DNA from 4 places in the Streptomyces sp. NPDC059852 genome. Region 1 is predicted to be linked to each of the others. Evidence: riboswitches for the same ligand, from Rfam matches in the RefSeq annotation. Region 1 holds a riboswitch; each other region holds the start of a gene.

Region 1 (6,977 bases):
TCGGCCGCCACGTGGATGAGCAGCCTCTCCTGCTCGTGCGGGGTCAGTTGCACGGCGTCCCACCTCACAGTCCTCCTCCGGACCGTGCGGGGTCCGGTTGCCGACGCCAGAGGGCGAAGGGCCCGGTGGCGTGGGTCGGCAGGCTAGTTGGACCGCGTTTCGGGCGCGTTAACCCCGCGCCGGGGCGGCCGGGGGTTCGTCCTCGGACCGCATGCTCATGAGGGCGCGCAGCCCCTGCCGCAGGACGTCGACGGGCGCGGGTCCGAACAGCGACTGCTGGGCGATGAAGCCGAGCACGCAGGCGATCATCGTGCGGGCGACGTGGTCCGGGTCCACGTCCGTCCGCATCATCCCGGCGTCCTGGTAGCTCTCGACGATCCGCGCCCAGGCACCCCGCACCGAGCCGTAGCCCTCACGCAGGATCGCGGCCAGCTCCTCGTTGCGCAGGGTCTCCGTCCACACCTGGACGACGAGCCGGGGGAAGGCGGGCCTGCCGTCGACGACCAGGGACGCGCGCTCGGCGAGGGTACGGCCGAGGACGTGGGCGACGAGCTCGTCCGGCGGTGGGGGCGGGCTCTGCCGCGCCGCCTCCTCGAACGCCGCGCGGACCGAGCCGAGCACCTCGGCGACGATCGCGCCGATCAGCTCCTCCTTGCCGTTGAAGTAGCGGTAGACGGCCCCCGCCGAGAGGTCGACCTCCTTGAGCACGTCCTGCATCGAGGTGGCGTGGAAGCCGTTGCGGGCGAAGCAGAGGGCGGCGCCGTCGAGGATCTGGCGGCGGCGTGCGTCGAGGTGTTCCTGGGATACGCGGGCCATGCCCACAAAGTAGAACGAACATTCCTTCTTGACAAGCGCCGACCCATGTGAGCACGGTGGACCTACCGAAAAACGAACGATCCTTCTTTTTGAGACCAGGGGGAGATCCCATGTCCTCGCCGTCCGCCACACCACCCGGGAAGGCCGCGTCGCGGCGCCTGGTCACGGTGGTCGTGCTCGTCCCCGTCCTGGCCGCCCTCGCCCTGTGGGCGTTCGCCTGGCCGGCCGCCCGCACCGCTCCGCGCGACCTCCCACTCGGCGTGGCGGGGCCCGCGTCGGCCGTGACACAGGTCGAGCGGCAGCTGTCCGCCCACGACGGCGCCTTCGAGGTGCACCGCTATCCCGACGAGCCGGCCGCCCGTGACGCCATCGAGGACCGGGACGTGTACGGCGCGGTCGTCGTGACGCCCCAGGGCCCCCGGCTGCTGACCGCGTCCGCCGCGAGCCCGGCCGTGGCCCAGCTGCTGCAGCAGGCGGTCGCCGGCCAGGCGGCCGCCGAGGGGGCGCGGGTGGAGACCGTCGACGTGGTGCCGGCGCCCGAGAAGGACCCGCGCGGGGCGGCCCTGACCTCCAGTGTGCTGCCGCTCGCCCTCGCGGGCATGGCGGCGGGCGCCGCGGTCACCCTGCTGGGGCTGCGCGGCTTGGGCGCCGTGGGCGCCCTGGTGGGCACGGCCGCCGTGATCGGTGTGATCGCCGCAGCGCTGGCGCACAGCTGGCTGGGCGTCATCACCGGTGACTGGTGGGCGGAGGCCGGGGTGTTCGCGCTGATGAGCCTGGCCGTGAGCGCCGCCGTCGCCGGGTTCGCCGCCCTGATCGGACCGGCCGGCATAGGACTCATGGCCGCCACCGTCATGCTGATCGGCAACCCGTTCTCCGGGGCGGCCTCGGCCCCGCGGATGCTGCCGGAGCCGGTCGGCACGATCGGCCAGTGGCTGCCGCCGGGCGCGGGCACGACCCTGCTGCGCTCGGTGTCCTTCTTCGACGGCGCGGCGGCCGTCGGCCCGGCTCTCACCCTGACCTGGTGGGCCGCCCTGGGTCTCGGCGCGGTCCTGCTGGGCGCCCGCCTGAAGGCGAGCGCGCCCACCACGGAGCCGGCACGGACCCGCCGACCCGCCCCGGTCGGGTAACCCGGCCTGCAGCACCACCGAACCGGCCGTGCGTCCCCGCTGTAGCGGACGGGGACGCACGGCCTCGGCGCGTCCGGGCTCCCGTCGGAAGACGGACGGTGCCCCACCCGAGCTGCCTCTGCTCCCCCGCTGACGCGTGCGCTGATCGACCGTCGCCTCGACCGGGCTCCCGTCGGCACGGCACTCGCGCTCCGGGACGCGCCGGCGCTGATGCACCGTCGGGGCGAGGCGGAGCGGCACGCCCGCACGCTGGGGCGTGCGCCGCGCGTCCTGGACGGGCGGCGCCGCACGGCTCGCGTCAGGCCGCCGCCGCGCTCCGACAGTTGACGGCGCCACAGCCGCGTTCCGGACACGCGGCCCGCCGCCTCCACGTCCGGCGCCACGCCGAAACGGACCGAATGGCGTACCCCCCATCGGCGTATTCCGCATTCCGTCCACGCGCTCGTACGGCTTGCGTCAGGGACCGGACGCGCGGGCGGATTTGAGCCTTCCGCCGCTGGTCCGGGGCTCGTCGGGCACCTGGCCACTTCCTCGAACGCAGTAGCGTCCACCCGAACGGGTGAGTGGTGAGTAACACCACAAATCCCCGGTTCCGTTGGGATTTTCGTTCTTCCGTGCGCCAAGATCCCTGACTGACGACAAGACCCCGCCGCAGCGGCGGGGCGATCCGGGCGGACGCCGAGTCCTGCCGCCGCGCGGATGACCGGTCGACAGGAGTGGATCGGCAGGAGTGGAGGACCCGAGCAAGACGGGTCGCCGGTACGGACGTTCGTTCGAACCGAGCAACCCTTGGGGTGAAGCCGCGACACCGCGGCCGGGCAACTTCGCCAGCCCGAATCCGACAGGTCATCCTTCACAGGCGGCTGACGAAGGGTTGCGCATGACTGCGCTCAATCGTGTCCCGTCGCTCATGGCCAGGGCCGGTACGGCCTCGGCCCTCACTCTCGCCGCGGTGGGCGGCTCGATCGTGACGCCCGGTCTCGCCTCGGAGGCGGAGGCCGCCGCGCCGGCGACGAAGGCACTGCAGATCGCGGCCTCGAAGAAGGGGTCGCCGTACAAGTGGGGCGCCACCGGCCCGAACCGGTTCGACTGCTCCGGGCTGACGCTGTACTCGTTCAAGAAGGCCGGCAAGAAGCTGCCCCGCACGGCGGCCCAGCAGTACAACAAGACCCGCCATATCTCCGCCTCCAGCCGCAAGGCCGGTGACCTGGTGTTCTTCCACTCGGGGTCGTACGTCTACCACGTGGGCATCTACGCCGGTAAGGGCAAGATCTGGCACTCCCCCAAGAGCGGTGACGTGGTCCGGCTGCAGAAGATCTGGACCAGGAGCGTCTGGTACGGCCGGGTCAAGTGACCCCTGGGGGCGCACAGGGCGCCCCCACCCCCGCCGGCGCCCTCCCGGAGCGCGGAGGGCTCCCGGCACGGGCCGGGCCCTCCGGCGCCTCCAGGGCCTCCCGGGGCCGACGGGGGCGGAGCGCGCCGCGCGGTGCCCGGTGCGGCACCACGCGGCGCTTGTGCGGTTCCTACGGCTCCTGTGGCGTCGCGACCGCGACCGGCGAGGCCGGTACGGTCCACGGCAGCTCGACGGAGACCGTCTTGCCTCCCTCCCGGGTCGGCCACACCCGGAGCCGGCCGCCGCACTCGGCGGTCAGCCAGCGAATGATCACCATGCCCCGGCCGTTGTCCTGCTGGACGGCGGCCGGCAGCCGTTTGGGGAAGCGCGGATGACTGTCGGTCACCCCGATGCGCAGGTGTTCGTCGCGGTCGAGCTCGAGGTCCACCGTGAAGGTGGGCGACTGCCCGAGGGTGTGCTGCACGGCGTTGGTGGCGAGTTCGGAGACCATGAGCCGGATGGTCTCCGCCGCGTCCGTGTCCGACGGCAGCCCCCACTCGGCGAGCGTGGTGATGACGTAGGTCCGTGCCGCGGAGACCGAGGCGGGATCGCTCGGCAGAGTGACGGATGCTTCCAGATGGTCTGCCATGGCGACGTCGTCCCTTTCCGACGGGACCGCAGTCCGACACGGAGCGGAAGGTTCGAGTACGGTCCCGGACTGTGCTTCGCCGCCAGACTGCCATCACCGCGACGGTCACGGGTGGCGATCCACCAAGATATGCATATATCTGTCGCTCGAAGCGGTGAACTCTGCGACGGCAGACCGTATTTGGGCGGCCCGGTCGGAGTAAGGAGTTGCCCATGCAGCACGGCCCGGCGGTCCGCCGCCGGAAACTGGGCGCGGAACTGCGTGCGTTGCGCACCGGGACCGGACTCACCAGTGGTGAGGCGGCACGCCTGGTGGGCTGGCACCAGTCCAAGGTGAGCCGTATCGAGACAGGCGCCAGCGGGGTGAAACCGGACGATGTGCGATTACTCCTCGACGCCTACGGCGTACGGGACGCCCGGCTGCGGGAGGTGCTGCTGGCGCTGGCCGGGTCCGACGCGGCGGGCCGGCACCACTGGTGGCACGCCTACCGAGGGGTCCTGCCGCCGACGTACCGGGACTTCATCAGTCTGGAGTCCCAGGCGAGCGCGATGCGCACGCTGGAGATCTCCGTGGTGCCGGGGTTGTTGCAGACGCCCGAGTACGCGCGGGCGGTGACCCGGGCGGCGACGGGTGGGACGGACGACGGCGCCGACGACCGGCTCGACGCGCTGGTCGCGGTCCGGCTGGCCAGGCAGGAGGTACTGCGGGCCGATCCGCCGTTGCGGCTCAGCGCGGTGCTGGACGAGGCGGTGCTGCGCCGGGAGATCGGCGGGCCCGAGGTGATGCGGCGCCAGCTGGAGCGGCTGCTGGAGGCGGCCCGGCTGCCCCAAGTGGACCTGCGAGTCCTGCCGTTCACGGCCGGTGAGCATGTCGGCATCACCGGGCCTTTCGTTATCTTCTCATTTTCGAGCACTTCTGATCTGGACGTGGTTGTTCTCGACCACTTGACGAGTAGCCTCTATCTGGAGCGGAAAGAAGACCTCCAGGCCTACACGGAGGCCTTCGACACCCTTCGGCTCCACGCCCTTTCGCCCGAGGAATCGCTGGATCTCATCGCCGCGATAGGTGGCGGCGTGTAAGGAGGCACCATGACCGCACCGCCTCGGAACCTCAGGTCGAGCACCGAACTACCGGACGCCCGCTGGCTGCGCAGCAGTTACAGCACGGGGGCGAACAACTGCGTCGAGACGGCCCGGCCGCGCTCCGGTCCCTGGACCGGCTCACTGGCCGTGCGCGACTCCAAGGATCCGGCCGGACCCGCGCTGCTCTTCTCCCCCGAGAGCTGGGCGTGTTTCACGGCCGCGCTCCAGACCTGACCGTTTCTGATCGTTTCTGCCCGCTCCGGTACCGCCCGGCCGTGTCACGCCGACTCATGGTCGTGTCGTACCGATGACCCGTACAGCGCGTTCGATCTGCCCCTCGGAGAGGTCCGCGCGGGCGGTCAGCCGCAGCCGTGAGATGCCGTCCGGCACGGAAGGCGGACGGAAGCAGCCCACGGCGAGACCCGCCGCACGGCACTCGGCCGCCCACCGCACGGCCCCCTCCGGGGACGGCGCCCGCACGGAGACGACCGCGGCGTCCGGACGCACCGCCTCCAGACCCGCGGCCGTCAGCCGGGTGTGCAGCTCGCCCGCCACCGCGCGGGCCCGCGCCGCCCGTTCGGGCTCACGGCGCAGCAGCCGCAGGGCCGCCAGCGCCGCACCCGCCGGCGCGGGGGCCAGTCCCGTGTCGAAGATGAACGTCCGCGCGGCGTTGACCAGATGGTCGATCACCCGGGCGGGGCCGAGCACGGCACCGCCCTGGCTGCCGAGCGACTTGGACAGCGTGACGGTCACGACGACGTCCTCGGCGCCCGCGAGACCGGCCGCGTGCGGGGCGCCCCGGCCGCCGTCCCCGAGGACGCCGAGGCCGTGCGCGTCGTCCACGACCAGCCCGGCGCCGTGCTCCCGGCACGCCTCGGCGTAGGCGGCCAGCGGGGCCGCGTCGCCGTCGACCGAGAAGACGGTGTCGGAGACGACCACCGCCGGACCGTCGTGGGTGCGCAGCGCCTTGCGGACGGCGTCCGGGTCGGCGTGGGCGGCGACCTGCGTGACGCCCCGGGCCAGCCGGCAGCCGTCGATGAGGGAGGCGTGGTTGCCCGCGTCCGACACGATCAGGGAGCCGTGCGGCGCCAGCGCGGTGACGGCGGCGAGGTTGGCCGCGTAGCCGGACGAGAAGACGAGCGCCGCCTCGGCGCCGCAGAAGTCGGCCAGTTCCCGCTCCAGCTCCGCGTGCAGTTCCGTCGTACCGGTGACGAGGCGGGAGCCGGTCGCGCCGCCGCCCCAGGTCCGCGCGGCGCGCGCCGCGCCCTCGACGACCTCGGGGTGCCGGGCCAGGCCCAGGTAGTCGTTGCTGGCGAGGTCGAGGAGCGGGGAGTCGGCGGGCCGGGGGCGCAGGGTCCGTACCAGTCCGGCGCGGCGGCGCTGGTCCGCCTGTTCGTCGATCCAGCCGAACGCCATGGCTCCTCCGGGCTTTTGTAGGCAGTGCACAGACACTAGCGGCCGGGACCGCCGCCCACGGTGTGGCAATACCCACACATCGAATCGACAGGGTTGTGCAAACTCACCTTGGCTCGAGCCCCCTCCGTACGTCAGGATCACCTCCCATGGACCTGCTGAACACGCTGGTGGACAAGGGGCTTCGGCGCGAGCTGCCGACCCGCGAGGAAGCACTCGCCGTTCTCGCCACTTCCGACGACGACCTGCTCGACGTGGTGGCCGCGGCCGGCAAGGTGCGCCGGAAGTGGTTCGGCAGGCGGGTGAAGCTGAACTATCTCGTCAACCTCAAGTCCGGTCTGTGCCCCGAGGACTGCTCCTACTGTTCGCAGCGGCTCGGCTCCACCGCCGGCATCCTCAAGTACACCTGGCTGAAGCCGGACGAGGCCTCGCAGGCCGCGGCCGCCGGGTTGGCGGGTGGCGCCAAGCGGGTGTGCCTGGTGGCGTCCGGGCGCGGCCCGACGGACCGGGACGTGGACCGGGTCTCCGAGACCATCAAGGCCATCAAGGACCAGAAC
Region 2 (6,977 bases), on a different contig from region 1:
GCAGCTCGACCGCGCCGACGATGCGGTCACCCTCCTTCAGGGTGATGACCTCCAGCTCCTCCTTGTTGGACGGGTAGTCCGGCACGACCCGCTTGACCACGCCCTGCTCGGTGCCCAGCGCCAGGCCGGGGGAGGACTCGTCGAGCGTCGTCAGGCAGACCACCCGCTCGCCGTCGTCCAGGGAGAGGAACTCCGACAGCGGTGCGCCGCCCGCCAGGTTGGGCCGCGACGCGGTCTCCGGGAGCTGCGGCAGATCGACCACGCTGATCCGCAGCAGCCGGCCCGCCGACGTCACCGCGCCCACCTCGCCGCGTGCCGTGGCCGGCACCGCCGAGACGATCACGTCGTGCTTGGACCGCTTGGCGTCGCCGCCGTCCGCGAAGGGGTCGCCGTTCGCCGTGCGGGCCAGCAGACCCGTCGAGGACAGCAGCACCCGGCACGGGTCGTCCGCGACCTGCAGCGGTACGGCGGACACCTGGGTGCCGGACGACTCCAGCAGGACCGTGCGCCGCTCGGTGCCGAACTTCTTCGCCACCGCCGCCAGTTCCGCGGAGACCAGCTTGCGCAGCTCCGCGTCCGACTCCAGGATCCGGGTCAGTTCCTCGATCTCCCGGCCCAGCCGGTCCTTCTCCGCCTCCAGCTCGATGCGGTCGAACTTGGTGAGCCGGCGCAGCGGCGTGTCGAGGATGTACTGCGTCTGCACGTCGGACAGCGAGAAGCGCTCCATCAGGCGCTCCTTGGCCTGCGCGCCGTTCTCGCTGGAGCGGATCAGGCGGATGACCTCGTCGATGTCGATGAGCGCCGTGAGCAGGCCCTCGACCAGGTGCAGCCGGTCCCGCCGCTTGCCGCGCCGGAACTCGCTGCGGCGCCGTACGACCTCGAAGCGGTGGTCGAGGTAGACCTCCAGCAGCTCCTTCAGGCCCAGGGTGAGGGGCTGCCCGTCGACCAGCGCGACGTTGTTGATGCCGAAGGACTCCTCCATGGGCGTCAGCTTGTACAGCTGCTCCAGGACCGCCTCCGGCACGAAGCCGTTCTTGATCTCGATGACCAGCCGCAGCCCGTGCTCGCGGTCGGTGAGGTCCTTGACGTCCGCGATGCCCTGGAGCTTCTTCGAGCCGACCAGGTCCTTGATCTTCGCGATGACCTTCTCCGGGCCCACCGCGAAGGGCAGCTCGGTGACGACGAGGCCCTTGCGGCGGGCGGTGACCGTCTCGATCTCGACCGTCGCGCGGATCTTGAAGGTGCCGCGGCCGGTCGCGTAGGCGTCCCGGATGCCGGAGAGGCCGACGATCCGGCCGCCGGTCGGCAGGTCGGGGCCGGGGACGTGCTTCATCAGCGTGTCCAGATCCGCGTTGGGGTGGCGGATCAGGTGCCGAGCGGCCGCGATGACCTCGGAGAGGTTGTGCGGCGGCATGTTCGTCGCCATGCCGACGGCGATGCCGGACGCGCCGTTGACCAGCAGGTTCGGGAAGGCGGCCGGCAGGGCGACCGGCTCCTGCTCCTGGCCGTCGTAGTTCGGGGCGAAGTCGACCGTGTCCTCGTCGATCGACTCCGTCATCAGGCTCGTCGCCTGCGCCTGCCGGCACTCGGTGTACCGCATGGCGGCCGGCGGGTCGTCGTTGCCCAGGGAGCCGAAGTTGCCGTGGCCGTCCACCAGCGGCACGCGCATCGAGAAGGGCTGTGCCATGCGCACCAGCGCGTCGTAGATCGACGCGTCGCCGTGCGGGTGCAGCTTGCCCATGACCTCGCCGACGACACGGGCGCACTTCACATAGCCGCGGTCGGGGCGCAGGCCCATCTCGTTCATCTGGTACACGATCCGGCGGTGCACCGGCTTCAGGCCGTCACGGGCGTCCGGCAGGGCACGCGAGTAGATGACCGAGTAGGCGTACTCGAGGAAGGAGCCCTGCATCTCGTCGACGACGTCGATGTCGAGGATCCGCTCCTCGAACGAGTCGTCGGGCGGCGGGGTCTTCGTGCTGCGGCGGGCCATCGCTGCCGGCTCCTTCTGTGTGCTGTGGCGCAAGCGTGTGACGGGTCTGACGCGGACCATTGTGGACCGCGGCACTGACAACCACCGACCAGGACCCGATGTTGGGCTCCCGCCCGGCGAGGTGAAGTGTCGCCGACGCCGGTCTTCTCCCGCGACCGCGGTGGCGCGAAGGACACCGGCCGGCCCGCTCGGGACCGCGCACGGCGCCGGCGGCAAGCCGGTGCCGCGCGACCGTTCACCCTCAGGGGTGATCGACGGGAAGCATGCCAGGTCGAGCCGCCGGGCGGCGGCCCGGGTCCCGGACCGCCCGGCCGCGCCGCGACCGCCCCGTCAGGCCGGGAGAACAGGCCCTCAGGGGCCGGGCGGGCGCCGCCGGAGGCCGCGGCCGGGGCCGGACCGGCACGGCGTCCTCACCGGGAACTTCGCCGAGCCTCCGGACGCTGCATACAGTGGCAGGAGCTGAGCAGGATCCGCTCGACACAACGCAGCGCACGCGACCGGAAGGACATCTCGCCCATGGGTCACACGGCCACACCGGAGGCACAATCCGGCGGCCTCACCGCGACCGAGCACCGCCTGGCCAACGGCCTGCGCGTGGTGCTCTCCGAGGACCACCTCACGCCGGTCGCCGCGGTCTGCCTCTGGTACGACGTCGGCTCCCGCCACGAGGTCAAGGGCCGTACCGGACTCGCCCACCTCTTCGAGCACCTGATGTTCCAGGGGTCGAACAGCGTGAAGGGCACGGGCCACTTCGAACTCGTCCAGGGCGCGGGCGGCTCACCGAACGGCACCACCAGCTTCGAGCGCACCAACTACTTCGAGACCATGCCCGCCCACCAGCTGGAGCTCGCGCTCTGGCTGGAGGCCGACCGCATGGGCAGCCTCCTGGTGGCGCTCGACGAGGAGGGCCTGGAGAACCAGCGCGACGTCGTGAAGAACGAGCGGCGCCAGCGCTACGACAACGTCCCGTACGGCACCGCCTTCGAGCGCCTGACCGCGATGTCGTACCCCGACGGGCACCCCTACCACCACACGCCGATCGGCTCCATGGCCGACCTCGACGCGGCGAGCCTGGAGGACGCGCGCGCGTTCTTCCGCACCTACTACGCGCCGAACAACGCCGTGCTGTCCATCGTCGGCGACATCGACCCGGAGCAGACGCTGGCCTGGGTCGAGAAGTACTTCGGCTCCATCCCGTCCCACGACGGCAAGCAGCCCCCGCGTGACGGCTCGCTGCCCGACGTCATCGGCGAGGAGCTGCGCGAGGTCGTCGAGGAGAACGTCCCCGCGCGCGCGATGATGGCCGCCTACCGTCTGCCGAGCGACGGCACGCGCGAGTGCGACGCGGCCGACCTGGCGCTGACGGTCCTCGGCGGCGGCGAATCTTCCCGTCTCTACAACCGCCTCGTGCGGCGCGACCGTACGGCCGTGGCGGCCGGCTTCGGCCTGCTGCGCCTGGCCGGCGCGCCCTCCCTGGGCTGGCTGGACGTGAAGACCTCCGGTGACGTCGAGGTGCCCGTCATCGAGGCGGCCGTCGACGAGGAGCTCGCCCGCTTCGCCGCGGAGGGCCCCACCGCCGAGGAGATGGAGCGCGCGCAGGCCCAGCTGGAGCGCGAGTGGCTGGACCGGCTCGGCACCTGCGCGGGCCGCGCGGACGAACTGTGCCGGTACGCCGTCCTGTTCGGCGACCCGCAGCTCGCCTTCACCGCCGTCCAGCGCGTGCTCGACGTCACCGCCGAGGAGGTGCAGGCGGTCGCCCAGGCCCGGCTGCGCCCCGACAACCGCGCGGTGCTCGTGTACGAGCCGACCGCCGCCGAGGCCGACGAGACCACCGACGAGAACGAGGAGTCGGCGCAGTGACCGAGCTCGCCAGTATGGAGTTCCACCCGCAGCCCCAGGCCGGCGCGCCCCGGCCCTGGGCGTTCCCGGCCCCCGAGCGCGGCACGCTGGACAACGGCCTGACGGTGCTGCGCTGCCACCGCCCCGGCCAGCAGGTCGTCGCCGTCGAGGTCCTCCTCGACACCCCGCTCGACGCCGAGCCCAAGGGCCTCGACGGCATCGCCACGATCATGGCGCGCGCCCTGTCCGAGGGCACCGACAAGCACACCGCCGAGGAGTACGCCGCCGAGCTGGAGCGCTGCGGTGCCACCCTGGACGCCTACGCCGACCACCCCGGCGTCCGCGTCAGCCTGGAGGTGCCGGTCTCCCGGCTGCCTAAGGCGCTGGACCTGCTCGCCGACGCGCTCAGGGCCCCGCTGTTCGCCGACGCCGAGGTGGAGCGCCTGGTGCGCAACCGCCTGGACGAGATCCCGCACGAGCTGGCGAACCCCTCGCGGCGGGCCGCCAAGGAGCTGGCCCGGCAGCTGTTCCCGGCGTCCTCGCGCATGTCCCGCCCGCGCCAGGGCACCGAGGAGACCGTCGCCGGCATCGACTCCGCGGCCGTACGCGCCTTCTTCGAGCGGCATGTGCGCCCCGCGACCTCCACGGTCGTGGTCGTCGGCGATCTCACCGGCGTCGACCTCGACGCCCTGCTCGGCGACAGCCTGGGCGCCTGGACCGGTTCGCAGGCCGAGCCCCGCCCCGTCCCGCCGGTCACGGCGGACGACACCGGCCGGGTCGTCATCGTGGACCGCCCCGGAGCCGTGCAGACGCAGCTGCTGATCGGCCGGGTCGGCCCCGACCGGCACGACCGCGTGTGGCCGGCGCAGGTCCTCGGCACGTACTGCCTCGGCGGCACGCTCACCTCCCGTCTGGACAAGGTCCTGCGCGAGGAGAAGGGCTACACGTACGGCGTGCGGGCGTTCGGTCAGGTCCTGCGCTCCGCGCCGGACGGCACCGGCGCCTCGATGCTCGCCATCACGGGCTCCGTCGACACGCCCAACACCGGCCCCGCGCTGGACGACCTGTGGACCGTCCTGCGCGGGATCGCCGCCGACGGACTCACCGACGCCGAGCGGGACTTCGCCGTGCAGAACCTCGTCGGGGTGGCGCCGCTGAAGTACGAGACGGCCGCCGCCGTGGCGAGCACGCTGGCCGACCAGGTCGAGCAGCACCTCCCCGACGACTTCCAGGCGACGCTGTACCAGCAGCTCGCCGCCACCGGCACCGTCGAGGCCACCGCCGCGGTCGTGAGCGCCTTCCCGGCGGACCGTCTCGTCACGGTCCTCGTCGGCGACGCCTCGGCGATCCGGGAGCCCGTCGAGGCCCTCGGCATCGGCGAAGTCACCGTCGTGACGGCCGACTAGAGCACCGGCCGGCCCTGCGCGCGCGGGAGCCCTGGTGACGGCAACGTCACCAGGGCTCCCTTATGCCCGAATTGGGGCGGAGGTTGCCTGTCTGCCCTGTGGGATGCGCTACAAAAGCCGCGTTCCGTTTGGGAATTGAACACTGTCCCGCTTAGCGTCATCCGGGCTGTTCGTCAGGCAGTGCGCCGCGCCCGCGGCACCGGACAGTCATCGCCGAGTCCCCGCATGGCGCGAGCCAGGGGAGCCGGGGACCCATCGCAGTCCCTGGGGTGAATCGGACGCCCGCGCAGCCGCGAGGGGGTCCGTAGGAGACCTTCCTGCTCCGAACCCGTCAGCTAACCCGGTAGGCGAGAGGGAAGGAAAGGACCAGCCACCACATGGCGTTCAGTTGCGCCACGGGGAAGAACCGCCCCTCCGGGAAGCACCGCAAGCCCGGCCGGTTCGAGCGCACCACGGCCCGTGCGGCCGGTGTCGCCGCCCTCACCGCCACCGGCGTCGTGGGCACCCTCGCCGCCCCCGCGCTGGCCGCCGAGCCCGCAGCGGAGCAGACCGGCCTCATCCCGGTCGTCGCCGTCGAGGACTCCATCGCCACCCAGATCGACGCGCAGGCCGCCGCCCAGGAGCGGGCCGCCGCCGAGGCCGCGGCCCTCGAGCAGGCCGCCCGGGAGGCCGCGCGCCACAAGGCCGCCGAGAAGGCCAAGCAGGAGCGGGAGGCCAAGGAGCGCGCCGCGCGGGAGGCTGAGCGCAAGCGCCTGCTGTCCTACGTCGCCCCGATCGCCGGGTCGTACGTGTCCACCTCCTACCAGTCGGGCGGTGGTCTCTGGTCCTCCGGCAGCCACACCGGCATCGACTTCCACGCCGCCAGCGGCACCTCGGTCCACGCGGTCGGCGCCGGCACCGTCGTCGAGGCCGGCTGGGGCGGGGCCTACGGCAACAACGTCGTGATCAAGATGAACGACGGCACCTACACCCAGTACGGGCACCTGTCGTCGATCGGCGTCTCGGTGGGCCAGGCGGTCACCCCCGGTCAGCAGATCGGCCTGTCCGGCGCCACCGGCAACGTCACCGGACCGCATCTGCACTTCGAGGCGCGCACCACCGCCGAGTACGGCTCCGACATCGACCCGGTGGCCTACCTCCGCTCGCACGGCGTCGACCTCTGAGACCTCCGGCTGAGACCTCCGGCGTCTTCGTCCGCCTTACCGCGGCCCCGGCTTCCGAGCCGGGGCTTTCGGTCTTTCTGGACAACGACTGTCCAAAAAATATCCATGGATTCCGGCCCGCCGTCGGAAATTCACGCTTCTTGCCATAGAGTCGCTGAACACACGTCATTCGTCGACGTTTCACGGGCATTAAGGCGGAGGTCGGCATGCGTATTCCGGCGCACTCGGTGTGCACCGCGATCCGGGACGACATCGTCGCCGGTGTCCTGGAGCGCGGCGGCCGGCTCACGGAGGAAGTCCTCGCCCGCCGGTACGGCGTCTCCCGTGTCCCCGTGCGCGAGGCGCTGCGCACCCTGGAGGCGGAGGGCTTCGTCGTGACCCGCCGGCACGCGGGCGCGTGCGTGGCCGAGCCCACCGAGCAGGAGGCGGCCGACGTCCTGGAGATGCGCACGCTGCTGGAGCCGCTCGGCGCCGCCCGGGCCGCCCAGCGACGCACCGAGGCCCATCTGAAGGTGCTGCGCGGCCTGGTCAGGCTGGGTCAGGAGCGGGCCAGGCGGGGCAACAGCGAGGATCTGC
Region 3 (6,977 bases), on a different contig from region 1:
CGGTGGCCGAGCTGGGCGGGATCAGCGGCGTCGGCGAGAAGAAGCGGGCGACGTACGGCGAAGGGGTGGTCGAGGTCCTGGCCGGCCTGACCGCACCGGCACCCGGGTCCATCCCGCAGCCCACCTCGCAGCCGGCCTCGCAGTCCGCTCCGGACGCCCCCGACGACTGGCCGATGGAGGAGCCGGAGCCCGACGGCTGGGAGTGAGGGCGGCCCCCGGCCCTAGGCCCTAGGAGAGCGTCAGGAGTCCCGGCGCGAAGGTGATCAGCAGGGGGACCAGCGGGACCAGCGCCGCCAGGGTCGTGGTGAGGGCGCGGTCGCGGCGGCCCAGGCGCGGGGGCGGCTGGAGAAGGCGGTCGACACGCTCGCCCAGCAGCCGGTGGGTGGAGGCGCAGGACAGCACGCCCCGGTGCTGGTTGAGCTCGATCAGGGCCAGGGCCGTCGTCAGATGGCCGCAGCGGCGGGAGGCCGTGTCGTCGGCGGCCAGTTCGACCAGGCGGTGGGTCTGGTCGCAGAAGTGGGCGAACAGCGGGACACGGGGGAAGCCGGTGGCGAGCGCGGTGGACAGGTGCAGCAGCCAGTCGTGGTGGGCGCGGGCGTGGCCCCGCTCATGGGTGAGGACGGCGTCGAGCTGGTGGTCGGTGAGGCGGTGCAGGGCACCGGTCGTGACGATCAGCTGCGGCGGACTGCCCGGCATCCACCAGGCGTCCGGGTACTCGTCCTCGAGGACCAGCAGCGGGCCGCGCGTGGAGCCGAGGCCGGCCGGCAGATCGGGGGCGCGCTCGCGCAGCTGGGCCCGCGCACGGCCGCGCCGCCTGCGCGCCTCGGCCAGCTCCCGCCCGAGCATCGCGGTCGTCCAGGCCGCCCCGCAGGCCAGGAGGAGGGTGAGGAGCGCGGCCCAGGCCGGGGCGGCGGAGAGGTCGTACGCCTCCGTCACGGACGGCGGCGCCGGGGCGAACAGCTGGGCGCGGGCGGTGCCGAAGACGGCGGCGGTGCCCAGCGCGAGCGCCGTCAGGCAGCACAGCAGCACGGTGGCGACGAGGCACTGCCACACCCACAGCGCGACCACGGGGTCCCGTTCCGGCCAGGCGGCCCGGGTCAGGACGCGCGGGACGGGGATGGCGGCCGTCAGGCCGACGATGCTCAGCAGGAGCAGGCAGACGGTCATGCCAGGGGCTCCGGATCCTGGTCAGGGACAGCGCGCGGACGTCGGTGCGGGGCGGTGGGCCGCGGGAATCCCGAGGGGTGCGCTTCCCACCGCCAGCCAGTATGACGGTGCGGCCCGCGGGAGTCAGCGGGAAAGAGCCGACGGATCCACGGGCGTGCCCCGCCCACCCGGCGGTCGCGCCTCAGCCGGCCACGATCCGTCCGGTGACCTCGCCGAGGCCCACCCGTACCCCGCCCGGGCCGGGCGCCCACGCGGACAGGGTGACGACATCGCCGTCCTCCAGGAACGTGCGCTTGCCGTCGGGGAGTTCGAGCGGGTCGCGGCCGTTCCAGGTCAGCTCCAGGAGGGAGCCGCGCTCACGCTCGGTGGGGCCGCTGACCGTGCCGGAGCCGTACAGGTCGCCGGTGCGCAGGGAGGCACCGTTCACCGTCATGTGGGCGAGCTGCTGGGCGGCCGTCCAGTACATGGTGGAGAAGGGCGGCTCGGAGACGACGTGGCCGTTGATCGCCACGGAGATACGCAGGTCGTAGCCGCCGGGTTCGGTCTCGTCGCCGGAGTCGTCGAGGTATGGCAGCAGCGGGTGCGTGCGCTCGGGCGGCGCCGTCCTGGCCTCGTCCAGGGCGTCCAGCGGGGTGATCCAGGCCGACACCGACGTGGCGAAGGACTTGCCGAGGAAGGGGCCGAGGGGGACGTACTCCCACGCCTGGATGTCACGCGCCGACCAGTCGTTGAGCAGGCACAGGCCGAACACGTGCTCCCGGAAGTCGCCCAGTGGGACGGGCGCGCCCATCGCGGACGGCGTGCCCACCACGAAGCCGACCTCGGCCTCGATGTCCAGGCGGACGGACGGCCCGAAGACGGGGGCCGGGTCGGTGGGCGCCTTGCGCTGGCCCGAGGGCCGTACGACGTCCGTGCCGGAGACGACGACCGTGCCGGAGCGGCCGTGGTAGCCGATCGGCAGGTGCTTCCAGTTGGGGGTGAGGGAGTCCTCGGCGTTGGGGCGGAAGATCTGGCCGACGTTCCGCGCGTGGTTCTCGGAGGCGTAGAAGTCGACGTAGTCCGCGACGTCGAACGGAAGGTGCAGCGTCACGGAGGAGAGCGGGTGGAACAGCTCCGCGATGGCCTCCTGGTGCGCCGGCACCGTGACCCAGGCGGTCAGCGCCCGCCGTACGTCGGACCAGGTGGTGCGGCCCGCGGCGAGCAGCGCGTTCAGCGACTCCTGGGCGAGCAGCGGGGCGTACGGCGAGCCGAGCGCCTGGGCCGCCCTGCCCGCGTCGAGGACGTGGTCGCCGAGCCGGACGCCCACCCGGCGCGCGGAGTCCGGGCCCGGGAGGGAGAAGACGCCGTACGGAAGGTTGTGCGCGCCGAAGGGGTCGCCCTCGGGGAGATCGAAGGGGGGCATGGGGTACTGCCTCACTCTCATACGCTCCGTAAGCCATGTGGTCGGGCCCACGTTACGGGTGAGGTGGCGGTCTTGGGCAGGGTGAATCCTCCGGGCAGGCGATCGGCTTCCCCCCAGGTCGCCGCGGTCGGCCGTCCTCTTCACCGGGCGACGGGCCCCAACTCGGCGTCCGTACCGCCCTCGAAGATCTCGTAGGGGCGAAACCGCCATAAACGGGCGCGAGTTGTGCGGGCTCGGACACAAGTGGGACCGGAACCGGTGTCAACTCATGTGAACAGAGCAGCCGTCCGGTTCAGGTCGAGTCGAGGGGGCTTCCTGTCCGTATTCTCTGATCATGGCCGCACCGATCGCATATTCACTCATCGCCACTGACCTGGACGGGACCCTCCTGCGAGGTGACGACACGCTCTCCGACCGGTCGCTCGCGGCACTCGCGCAGGCGGCGGTGGCCGGTGCCCAGCACCTCGTGGTGACGGGACGGCCGGCACCCCGGGTGCGGCCCCTCCTGGACGTCATGGGCAGCAGGGGACTGGCGGTGTGCGGACAGGGCGCGCAGCTGTACGACGCCGGGCGGGACCGGCTGCTGTGGTCCATCACCCTGGAGCGGGACCTGGCGGAGACCGCCCTCGGCAAGATCGAGGCCGAGGTGGGGCAGGTGTACGCGGCGGTCGACCAGGACGGTGCCGACGGGCTCACGCTCATCGAACCGGGCTATCTGATGCCCCACCCGACCCTGCCGGCCGTGCGGGTGCGGCACCGCGACGACCTGTGGTGCGAGCCGATCAGCAAGGTGCTGCTGCGCCATCCGACGCTGTCGGACGACGAGTTGGCGGCGACGGCCCGCGCGGTGGTGGGCTCGCTGGCGACGGTCACCATGTCGGGGCCGGGGACCGTCGAACTCCAGCCATGCGGCGTCACGAAGGCGACGGGCCTCGCGCTCGCCGCCGAGCATCTCGGCCTGGGTCCCCACGAGACCATCGCCTTCGGGGACATGCCCAACGACATCCCCATGTTCGACTGGGCGGCGCACGGTGTGGCGATGGCCAACGCACACCCCGAACTCAAGGCGGTGGCGGACGAGATCACCTTGTCCAACGAGGACGACGGCATCGCCGTCGTCCTCGAGGGACTGTTCGCCCGCAGCCTGGCCCAGTTCCGCTATTGATGGGTGCTGCAGAAGGCTCAGTAGGGGCCGTTCACGTTGTCGATCGAGCCGTAGCGCGCGGCCGCGTAGTTGCAGGCGGCCGTGATGTTGGCGACCGGGTCGAACGGGTCGTACGCGGTGCCCGGCACGTGGTAGGTCGCGAAGGTCGGGTCGATGACCTGGAGGAGACCCTTGGACGGGGTGCCCGCCACGGCGTTGGAGTCCCAGTTGTTGATGGCGGCCGGGTTGCCCGACGACTCGCGCATGATGTTGCGGTGGATGCCCTCGTAGGAACCGGGGATCCCCTTCTGCGCCATGATGTCGAGCGCCTCGCGGATCCAGCCGTCGAGGTTGTCGGCGTACGTCTTCACGGAGGCCTGGGTGGCCTGGGCGACGGCGGACTTCTTGACGGGCGCGGACGCCGTGTTCGTCTCGGCCTTGGCCGGCGCGGCCTTCTTCGCGGACCGGACCTTCAGGTCGACGCCCGGGTGGATCAGCCGGGGGTTGTCGCCGATGGCCGCGCGGTTGTCCTTGTAGAGCTGTCGCCAGCCGCCCTGGGCGTCGTAGCGGTCGGCGATCCCGTACAGGGTGTCGCCCTTCTTGGTGGTGTAGCTGACGGAGCCGACCTTGGCCACGGTGGGGGCCTTGCCGGGCTCGGCGGCGCTCGCGGTGGTCGCGGCCAGCAGGGGGAGCGCGAGAGCGGCGGTACCGGTACCGGCGGCGATGACGCGCCGGGTGAACGGGCTGGTACGGGTGCGACGGTGCTTGCCTCGGGACATGGCGCTGTTCGTTCCTCTCCGGCGCCTGCGAGGTGAGCTGTCGGGTTCGGGCGGGAGATGCCCGGTCACACCGTCGTTCGACGACGTGACTTCACCCCTAGCCGTTCCGGCGCGCCATCGAGGCGTGCGGTACGGCGACTTACCTGGGTCCCCCGCTCCTGCCGTGCGGTGCGTTGCGTAGGTGGATGACTCGGGCGGCGGCAGGATTCGGCGTCCGCCCGACAGAGCGGGAACGTATGCGAGAGCACATGTCTGGAACAAGTGCCGCAATCACCTGACGTGCTAATTGACCATGGTCTGAGGCGTATGGGGCGCTTGATCCTTTGCGGTTGCCAATTCTCAACTCGCTTTTCTGGCAAGGGGACGAAGGCTTCCCGTGGGGGAGGTGCCGACGGGTGGCCGCGTGACCCAACTCACGGCGATCACAACAACGGCAAATCGGGCAATGGCTCCAACTCCCCTGTTATTGCCTGGCCGTGGAGGGCTCACTGTCAAGGTGTCCATCTGTCCCCTTGGGTCCGGAGAGTCCGTTTTATGGGGCAGGAACCCCGCCCTTCGTGCCGTTCGTTGAGGGGGCGTGGAGGCGTCCGGAGGGCGGGTCGGGGTAGGCGGAGGCGGGGGGCGTACAGGCTTGCGGGCCGGCCCCCGCAGGGTCGAACCGGATTTCGATTCGCGGAGGGATGGAGAGCGGTCGGCTACTCACAGTGACGTACCGATAAATCGATGAATGTCCATCCTCATCGGGTGATCAAAAAACATACCGACCGTGGACCGATGTCGGCCGTGGTGGACGGGTGGGCGGCATCGGTGATCGAAACGTGACCGGATACGCTGACTTGAGTGATGGCAGCGACCTATCGACAAACCGTGTAACCAGCCGAAAGACACCAGCAGACAGGAGACCCCTCGTGACCGTCGTCGGGCCGTTCGGGCTGAGCGTGCGGGACCAGGCTCTGGAAGCCGATGTCCAGGCCGGATTGGCGGCTGTCGAGGAGGGACTGCTCGAAGCCACCAAGAGTGAGGTCCCCTTCATCACCGGGGCCGCCCAGCACCTGGTGCGGGCGGGTGGGAAGCGCTTCCGGCCGCTGCTGGTGATGCTCGCCGCGCGCTTCGGGGACCCGTACGCCCCGGGGATCGTGCCGTCGGCCGTGGTGGTGGAGCTGACCCACCTGGCGACGCTGTACCACGACGACGTGATGGACGAGGCCGAGGTCCGGCGCGGGGTCGACAGCGCGAACACCCGCTGGGGGAACTCCGTCGCGGTCCTCACCGGCGACTTCCTCTTCGCGCGCGCCTCGCACATCCTGGCCGACCTCGGGCCCGAGGCGGTCCGGGTGCAGGCCGAGGCGTTCGAGCGGCTGGTCACGGGCCAGATCCTGGAGACGGCCGGACCGCAGGACGGCCGGGACCCCGTGGAGCACTACCTCGACGTGCTGAGCGGGAAGACCGGGTCGCTGGTGGCGGTCTCCTGCCGCTTCGGGGCGATGATGTCGGGCGCCGACGAGACCGTGGTCGACGTGCTCACCCAGTACGGGGAGCGGCTCGGCGTGGCCTTCCAGCTGGCGGACGACGTCCTGGACATCGCGAGCGACTCCCACGAGTCCGGGAAGACGCCCGGCACCGATCTGCGCGAGGGCATCCCGACCCTGCCCGTGCTGCGCCTGCGGGAGCGCGCGGAGCGGCTGGGGCTGCCGGAGGACATCGCCCTGTGCGAGCTGCTGGCCTCCGACCTGAGCGACGACGCCCGGCTCGCGGAGGCGCTGGCCGCCCTGCGGGAGCACCCGGCGCTGGAGCAGGCCCGGCGGGACACCGTCCGCTACGCGGAGGATGCGCGCGCCGCGCTGGCGCCCCTGCCGGAGAACGACGCGAAGGCCGCCCTGATGGAGCTGTGCGACGCCGTGGTGCACCGCGCCGGCTGAGACGCCCCCAAGGCCGCCGCGGCCGCCGTTCCCCCCACCCCACCCCTCGACCCCTACGGGTCGGGGGGACGTCCACCCCTCCGGCGTCATACCGCAGGTGTACGCGGAGTTGGCTCCGCAGGCTGACGAAACTCCCTGACCGATTTGGTCAGATGGACATCACGGAAAACACCACTCCTCACCGATTCGGGTGAGAATGGCGGCTCAGGGGTGGACCTTGGCGGGTCAGGGGACTCGCGGGCGACAGACGAACGGACGGCCGCCGCCGACGACGGAGGTAGGGCACACATGGCACCGTACGAAGTCGACGACAGTACGACCGCGGGGGAGGGCGACGACCCGCGCGCGGGCCGGCGCAAGGCCGCTCGGTACGTCGTCCCGGTCACGGTGGTGGGGATCGCGGCGGCGACGATCGGGCTGGTCCCGGCGCTCGCCGACGCCGGGGACCCGGACCTGCCGGACCTCACCGCGCAGCAACTGGTCGAGAAGATCGCCCAGTCGGACGTCCAGCAGCTGTCCGGCACCTTCAAGATCACCACGGATCTGGGGCTGCCCGACCTCGGCGG
Region 4 (6,977 bases), on a different contig from region 1:
TCGACAGGCCGGCGCGGTCCTTGCCGGCCGCGCAGTGCATCAGCGCCGGAACGCTGTCCTCCACCAGGGAGCGCAGCACCTGGGCGTGCTCACCGGTGCGCTCCGTGACGATGGAGCGGTAGGAGGCGATCATCCGGGCCGCGCCCTTGCCGTCCGCCAGGATCTCCCGCAGCTGGTCGAGATCGCCGTCGCGGACCATCTTCCAGAACTCCGCGCCGTCCGCCGGGTCGGACAGCGGCAGGTTCACATTGCGGACGCCCGGCAGCTCGACGTCCGGGCCCTCCAGCCTCTGGTCCGCCGCGTTGCGGAAGTCGAAGATCGTGTGCAGTCCCAGCGAGCCGAGGAAGGCGGCGTCCTCGGCGGTGGCGTGGGCGAGGTGGCCGCTGCGGAACAGCACGCCGTGCCGCACCCGTCGTCCGTCCACGGTGGGCAGGCCGCCCACGTCGCGGAAGTTGCGCACACCGGCCAGCTCGGGCTCGGTCGACGGGATCTGCTGCGTCACGGGGGCTCCTCCCGGTCGGCCCCGCCGGCGCGGCTCGGCGGTGAGGCCGGCGAGGTGCGCCTCCGACGATACGACATGGCTGTCTGCGCCAATCACTTGTCCACAGGCGACAGCTCGGGAGTAATAGCCTGAAACGGACGAAGTAGTCGTATGTCGGTATTGCCCATGCCGGAAAATCGCCCGCGTCACATCTGGGCTTTCTGTCCGAATTGATGCCTTCACTCCAACTCGCTCCGTAATAAGGAAAGCTGGAGCAGCGTCACGTGAGGAGCGTCATACCGGTGACGGTGCGTCGCCCGTCATGTTCACGTAATCGGCCTTCCTTTCATGGGGATTCGAGGATGGCGGCCCCTTCGAAATGCACGCAGGGTGACCGGTGAATCCCGTAAGGGATCAAGCCGAACGCATTCGGGCGGAACCCCTCACTTGTTCCCATGCGTCCTTCTCGCTTACGTTCGCCACCAATCCGGACGGACGCCGAATCCTGCCGCCGACCGGAATCCGCGCACACTCACCCGTACACGGCAGGAGCGGGGGACCCACAGGTACGTCGCCTGTTCCGGTCCCGGAACAGGCTCGGGGTCAAGTCGCGTCCCGACGCGGCCGGGCATCTCCAGCCCGCACCCGACAGCTCACCTCGCAGGCGCCGGAGAGGAATTCGCCATGCCCGCGAAGGGTAAGCATCGCCGTCCCAAGTCCCTGCGTCTCACCCGCACGATCGCCGTCGCCGGAACCGGTGGCGCCGCTCTCGCGCTGCCGCTGATCGGGGCCACCGGCGCCCACGCCGCGACCGGCCAGTCCGCCCCGGACAAGACGGTCCAGTCCGTCCAGGCCGCCGCCGAGAAGGCCCCGGCGCAGAAGACCTCCACCCAGACGCGCACCTACGAGGTGAAGCGCGGCGACTACCTGGCGAAGATCGCCGACGAGCAGGACGTCCGCGGCGGCTGGAAGAAGCTGTACGCCGACAACCGCCAGGCCGTCGGCGCCGACCCGTCGCTCATCCACCCGGGTCTGAAGCTCTCGATCGGCAAGAAGGCCGCGACCGCCGCGCCCAAGGCGTCGGCTCCGTCCACCGCGCCGTCCAAGCCGTCCGCGAAGCCCGCCGCGCCGAAGAAGGCCGCGACGGCCGCCCAGAGCGCGGACGCGACGAGCACCGTCAACGGCTTCACCGCCCCGGTGTCCACCGCCGCCGTCGGCACCTCGTACAAGGTGGCGGGCAGCATGTGGTCCAGCGGCTACCACACCGGCGTGGACTTCTCCGCCGCCACCGGCACCCCCCTGAAGGCGGTCGGCGCCGGCACCGTCGTCTCCGCCGGCTGGGGCGGCGCCTACGGCAACCAGGTCGTCATCCGGCTCGCCGACGGCTACTACGCCCAGTACGCCCACCTGTCCTCGCTGTCCGTCTCCAGCGGCCAGACGGTGACCGCGGGCCAGCAGATCGGCCTCTCCGGCGCGACCGGCAACGTCACCGGCCCGCACCTGCACTTCGAGATCCGCACGACGCCCGACTACGGCTCGGACGTGGACCCGGTGGCCTACCTCCGCTCCAAGGGCGTCGCCATCGGCTGACCGCCCCACCGCACGGCGCGCACCTCCCTGACACGCATGCGCACCACCTGCCTGACACGCAGCCGAAGGCCGGACCCTGATCCCCGGGTCCGGCCTTCGGTGTGTCCTGAGCTCCACGCGCGGCGTTTCGGCGGTCAACGCCCCCGCGAGGAGCGGTATTCCGGGTTTGGTGAAGGCTTTGGCAGTGGCTTATCTCACCGCTCGTCAACCCTTTCCTACGGTCGCGTAGGTCACATCGGAAGGTGAATCATGTCCCGACGTGGCAGACGATTCGAAGAGTGACAGCAGAAGAGTGATCGGGTCGTACGTCGCGGTGGGGGACAGCTTCACCGAGGGCGTCGGCGACCCCGGCCCCGACGGGGCGTTCGTCGGCTGGGCCGACCGGTTCGCGGTCCTTCTGGCCGACCGGCGTCCCGAGGGCGACTTCCGGTACACGAACCTCGCCGTGCGCGGCAGACTGCTCGACCAGATCGTGGCGGAACAGGTCCCCAAGGTCGTCGAACTCGCCCCGGACCTGGTGTCGTTCTGCGCGGGTGGCAACGACATCCTGCGGCCCGGCACCGACCCCGACGAGGTGGCCGAACGGTTCGAACGGGCCGTCGCCCGGCTCGCCTCGGCGGCGGGCACGGTCATGGTGACGACGGGCTTCGACACCCGTGGCGTGCCCGTGCTGAAGCACCTGCGCGGCAAGATCGCCACCTACAACGGGCACGTCCGCGCCATCGCCGACCGCTACGGCTGCCCGGTGCTCGACCTGTGGTCCCTGAAGACCGTCCAGGACCGTCGGGCCTGGGACAGCGACCGGCTCCACCTCTCTCCCGAGGGGCACACGCGCGTGGCGCTGCGCGCGGGCCAGGTCCTCGGCCTTGAGGTCCCGGCCGACCCGGACCAGCCCTGGCCGCCGCTCCCGCCCCGCGGGACGCTGGAGATCCGGCGCGACGACGTCCAGTGGGCGCGCGAGTACCTGGTCCCGTGGATCGGGCGGCGCCTGCGCGGGGAGTCGTCGGGCGACCATGTGATCGCCAAGGGCGCGCTCTCGGCGTACGACATCAAGATGCGCATCGAGTCGGTGGCCTGAGCCCGGCGGCCCGGCCGGGGGACGGCGGGGCCGCCCGGGACCGTTCCGGTCGCGGGCGGCCGCTCACCGTGCCGAGGCGGTCAACGCCGTCCGCTCCAGGCCCAGCTCCCGGGCCAGCGCCTCGTCCACCCACTCCTGGGCCCGCGCGCGGGACAGCGACCCGGGATACGACGTCAGCTGGACGGCGAGACCGTCGAGGAGGGCGGTCAGGCGCAGCGCGGCGGCCGCCGGGTCCGGGCAGCTGAACTCGCCCGCGGCCACGCCCTCCTCGAGGACCCCGGCGAGGGCGCTCTTCCACTGCCGGTCGAGCTCGCGCGTGACCTCCCGCAGGGCCGGTTCGCGCAACGCGGCCGCCCAGCCCTCGATCCACAGCCGCCAGCCCTTGGCGTGACCGGTCGGCGCGTACCAGCGCACGGCCGCTCGCAGCCGCCGTACCGCCGTCGTCCGGCGGCCCAGAATCCCGCGCAGCCGCGTCAGGTCGCCCTCGGCTGCGTGCGCGAACGCGGCCGCGACCAGCTTCTCCTTGGTGTCGAAGTGGTAGAGCACCAGCGCGTTGCTCACCCCGAGCGCCGAGGCGACGTCGGCGATCCTGACCGCCGCCACACCCCGCGCCTCTATCTGCTCCACGGCGGCCCGCAGCAGGTCCGCCCGCCGCTCCGCCACGCTCAACCGCACTCTCGCCCTCGCCACGCCGTCACCCTACGGCTCGGGCCGCCCCGTCCTCGGCGCGGCCGCCCGGGGACGCGGCTCCCCGTCAGCGGTGCCAGCCGAACCGTTCGGTGATCACGGGGAGCCGGTCGGCCGCGAGGGCGTGCGCGGCGGCCCGCGGTGTCGTGCCGTCGGCCTCCGCGCGGGCCAGCGTGCGGTCGGTCAGCGCCCGCATCGCACGCCGCGTGTGGGCGAACGCCTCGTCGGCGTCCGGGCCGATGTCCCCGAACAGCGTCCACCACCACCAGGCGTTGGTGGCCGAGTTGACGACGACGTCCGGCAGCACGGTGACCCCCCGCGCGGTCAGCAGCAGCTCCGCCTCCGGACGCACGGGCATGTTCGCCGCCTCGGCGATCCAGCGGGCGCTGATCCGGTCCTGGTTGGCGGTGTCCACCGCGTACGACACCGCCGCCGGCACCAGGACCTCCGCCTCGGTCGACAGCCAGGCGTCGCCCGGCAGTTCACGGTCGCCGGGGCGCAACGCCGCGCGGTCCACCGTGCCGTGGCCGTCCCGCGCCGCCAGCAGCGCCTCCACGTCCAGCCCGGCCGGGTTGGCGACGGTCCCCTTGATGTCGGCGACGGCCACCACGGTCAGCCCCGCGCGCGCGAGGAACCGCGCGGTGGCCCCGCCCATCGTGCCCAGGCCCTGCAGGGCGACCCGGGTCCGCCAGCGCGGCACCCCGGCCCGGTCCAGCGCGGTGAGCACCGACTCGGCCACGCCGCAGCCGCCCACCAGCTCGTCGAGCCCGATGCCGTCGACGTCCACCGCGAACGCCTCGGCCAGCCGGCGGCGGGCGGCGGCCTCGTCGTCCAGCAGCGGGTACACCGCCTGCACGGACGACACCAGCCCCGCCTCCCGGGCCGCCCGGTCGACGACGTCCTGGCTGAGCCCCAGGTCCTCGCCCGTGGTCCACAGCGTCTCGACGTACGGCCGCATCGCGCGCAGGTAGCGCACCAGCAGCCCGTACGCCTGCGGGTCGCGGGGATCGCAGTCGATGCCGCCCTTGGCGCCGCCCAGCGGGACGTACCGGGCGTCCGGGTCGTAGTGCAGGGCCTCCTTGAGGGTCATGCCCGCGGCCAGCCCGGCGATCTCCTCCAGCGTGCAGCCCGGCCGCATCCGCAGTCCGCCGCTGGAAACGCCCCGCACCAGCCGGTCCACCACCAGGAAGCCCTGGCGGCCCGTGACGTGGTCGGTCCAGGTGAGGGACAGGAAGGGCGAGGTCATGCGAACTCCGGGATCGGCGGCGGTCTGCGCGGTCGTCCGCGAGATGACGGAGGCGCCCGGGCGGCCGGGAGAGCCGCATAGCTCCTGAACGACGGGTCAGTATCACGACGAAGGCAAGGACATGTCAACGCATGCGGTGCGTTTCGCCGCCGGACCCCGGGAACGAACGCCGCCGACCCGGCGTTCGGGAGGACAGGGGCTGTCAGCCGTGATCGCGGGGGACCGTCGGCATGGCCGCCCATAATGGAAGCCTCACCGACTCCACCTGGAGGTACCGTGGCCGGTTCCCGATTCCCGAGCGCCGGGCTGAGCGTCCTGCGGCCCACGGCCTTCGGCGTGGACCCCGGCGGTGAGCGCATGGCGCGCATCCGCAGATCGCCGCACTTCCGCGACGGCGTGTTCCAGAACCCCGGCGGGACGGCCCGGACCAGACCCTCCGGCTCGATGCTGGAGTTCGCGAAGGTCTTCTTCGACAAGGACACCCGGCCGCTGCGCACACCCAACGGCACCGTGCCGGTGCACCCCACCACCTACGCCGACCTCGCCAAGCCCCCCGCCACGGGACTGCGCCTGACCTGGATGGGGCACTCCAGCATCCTCGCCGAGATCGACGGGCACCGCGTGCTGTTCGACCCCGTGTGGGGCGAGCGCTGCTCGCCGTTCCCGTTCGCGGGGCCCAGGCGGCTGCATCCCGCGCCCCTCCCGCTCGCCGCGCTCGGCCCGGTCGACGTCGTCGTCATCTCGCACGACCACTACGACCACCTCGACCTCCCCACGATCAAGGCGCTGGCCGGCACCGACACCCTCTTCGCCGTCCCGCTCGGCGTCGGCGCGCACCTCGAGCACTGGGGCGTCCCCGCCGACCGGCTCCGCGAACTGGACTGGCACGAGACGACGGAGATCGGCGGTCTCACCCTCACCGCCACCCCCGCCCGCCACTTCTGCGGCCGCGGGCTGCGCAACACCCAGCACACGCTCTGGGCGTCCTGGGTCGTCGCCTCGCGGGATCACCGGATCTACCACAGCGGCGACACCGGCTACTTCGACGGCTTCCGGGACATCGGCGCCGCGCACGGGCCCTTCGACGCCACGATGATCCAGGTCGGCGCCTACTCCGACTTCTGGCCGGACATCCACATGACGCCCGCCGAGGGCGTCCGCAGCCACCTCGATCTGCAGGGGGGCGCCCCCGGCGGGGTGCTCCTGCCCATCCACTGGGGCACCTTCAACCTCGCGCCGCACCCGTGGGCGGAGCCGGGGGAGTGGATGCGGGACGCCGCCGGGGACGCGGGCCAGGCGGTGGCCTTCCCCCAGCCCGGTCAGCCCTTCGAACCGGCGGGGGAGCTGCCCGTCGAGCCGTGGTGGCGCACGGTGTCGGGGCCGGTCCCGCGCACCTGGCAGCCCTCCCGGGCCGGCGAGGTCGGGACGGCCAAGGACCATCTCGACCTCGCCGGGGAGCGCTGACGGCGGCGGCCGGTGCCCCGGCGGACGGGGCTCGGCCGTCCGTCAGGTCCCGGCCCCGGCCGCCCCGGTGGCGGGCCTCCCGAGGGCGCCGGTGCCCCTGGGCTTGCGCCGGAGCGCGGCGACGAGCGCGCTGACCAGGACGCCGCCCACCGCCCAGGCGGACAGGACCCACCAGGCCGTGGCGGTGTCGTGCCCGCCGAAGTACGAGTAGTTGCGGATCAGTGTCACCGAGGCGCCGTTGGGGAGGGCCGGCCCGAGGTCCCGCCAGAAGGGCGGCAGCAGCGCCGACGGATAGACACCGCCCGCGCTCGGGTTGCCGAGCACCACGAAGATCAGCACCGACAGAGCGATGCCCGCGGGCCCCAGGAGGACTTGGAAGGCCATCCCGGTCGCCGCCGCGGCGAAGGTGGTGAGGGCGGCGATCCCCCAGA

The links. A riboswitch is a leader RNA that binds a small molecule or an ion and turns the genes downstream of it on or off. The one in region 1 is predicted to bind cyclic di-AMP.
Region 2: it holds a riboswitch for cyclic di-AMP, as region 1 does, so the genes downstream of both, ACFV46_RS32570 (M23 family metallopeptidase) here and ACFV46_RS09030 (C40 family peptidase) in region 1, are expected to answer to the same signal.
Region 3: it holds a riboswitch for cyclic di-AMP, as region 1 does, so the genes downstream of both, ACFV46_RS03815 (transglycosylase SLT domain-containing protein) here and ACFV46_RS09030 (C40 family peptidase) in region 1, are expected to answer to the same signal.
Region 4: it holds a riboswitch for cyclic di-AMP, as region 1 does, so the genes downstream of both, ACFV46_RS14760 (peptidoglycan DD-metalloendopeptidase family protein) here and ACFV46_RS09030 (C40 family peptidase) in region 1, are expected to answer to the same signal.

What each region holds. Positions count from the first base shown of each region.
Region 1 is NZ_JBHWJK010000005.1:221,522-228,498, forward strand. Features, by position in the region: gene ACFV46_RS09015 (urease subunit gamma) at 1-53, opposite strand, end outside; gene ACFV46_RS09020 (TetR/AcrR family transcriptional regulator) at 169-816, opposite strand; gene ACFV46_RS09025 (ABC transporter permease) at 927-1,943, shown strand; cyclic di-AMP (ydaO/yuaA leader) riboswitch at 2,610-2,820, shown strand; gene ACFV46_RS09030 (C40 family peptidase) at 2,824-3,297, shown strand; gene ACFV46_RS09035 (ATP-binding protein) at 3,467-3,925, opposite strand; gene ACFV46_RS09040 (helix-turn-helix domain-containing protein) at 4,138-5,004, shown strand; gene ACFV46_RS09045 (DUF397 domain-containing protein) at 5,014-5,241, shown strand; gene ACFV46_RS09050 (8-amino-7-oxononanoate synthase) at 5,296-6,423, opposite strand; gene bioB (biotin synthase BioB) at 6,570-6,977, shown strand, end outside.
Region 2 is NZ_JBHWJK010000041.1:25,467-32,443, reverse strand. Features, by position in the region: gene ACFV46_RS32585 (DNA topoisomerase IV subunit A) at 1-1,993, opposite strand, end outside; gene ACFV46_RS32580 (pitrilysin family protein) at 2,510-3,853, shown strand; gene ACFV46_RS32575 (pitrilysin family protein) at 3,850-5,238, shown strand; cyclic di-AMP (ydaO/yuaA leader) riboswitch at 5,440-5,603, shown strand; gene ACFV46_RS32570 (M23 family metallopeptidase) at 5,616-6,401, shown strand; gene ACFV46_RS32565 (GntR family transcriptional regulator) at 6,608-6,977, shown strand, end outside.
Region 3 is NZ_JBHWJK010000002.1:305,506-312,482, reverse strand. Features, by position in the region: gene recQ (DNA helicase RecQ) at 1-206, shown strand, start outside; gene ACFV46_RS03830 (M56 family metallopeptidase) at 229-1,167, opposite strand; gene fahA (fumarylacetoacetase) at 1,349-2,569, opposite strand; gene ACFV46_RS03820 (HAD family hydrolase) at 2,904-3,734, shown strand; gene ACFV46_RS03815 (transglycosylase SLT domain-containing protein) at 3,752-4,492, opposite strand; cyclic di-AMP (ydaO/yuaA leader) riboswitch at 4,500-4,673, opposite strand; gene ACFV46_RS03810 (polyprenyl synthetase family protein) at 5,401-6,411, shown strand; gene ACFV46_RS03805 (outer membrane lipoprotein carrier protein LolA) at 6,700-6,977, shown strand, end outside.
Region 4 is NZ_JBHWJK010000009.1:198,555-205,531, forward strand. Features, by position in the region: gene ACFV46_RS14755 (tyrosine-protein phosphatase) at 1-502, opposite strand, end outside; cyclic di-AMP (ydaO/yuaA leader) riboswitch at 968-1,161, shown strand; gene ACFV46_RS14760 (peptidoglycan DD-metalloendopeptidase family protein) at 1,166-2,071, shown strand; gene ACFV46_RS14765 (SGNH/GDSL hydrolase family protein) at 2,364-3,149, shown strand; gene ACFV46_RS14770 (TetR/AcrR family transcriptional regulator) at 3,213-3,812, opposite strand; gene ACFV46_RS14775 (Glu/Leu/Phe/Val dehydrogenase dimerization domain-containing protein) at 3,904-5,082, opposite strand; gene ACFV46_RS14780 (MBL fold metallo-hydrolase) at 5,359-6,546, shown strand; gene ACFV46_RS14785 (ABC transporter permease) at 6,589-6,977, opposite strand, start outside.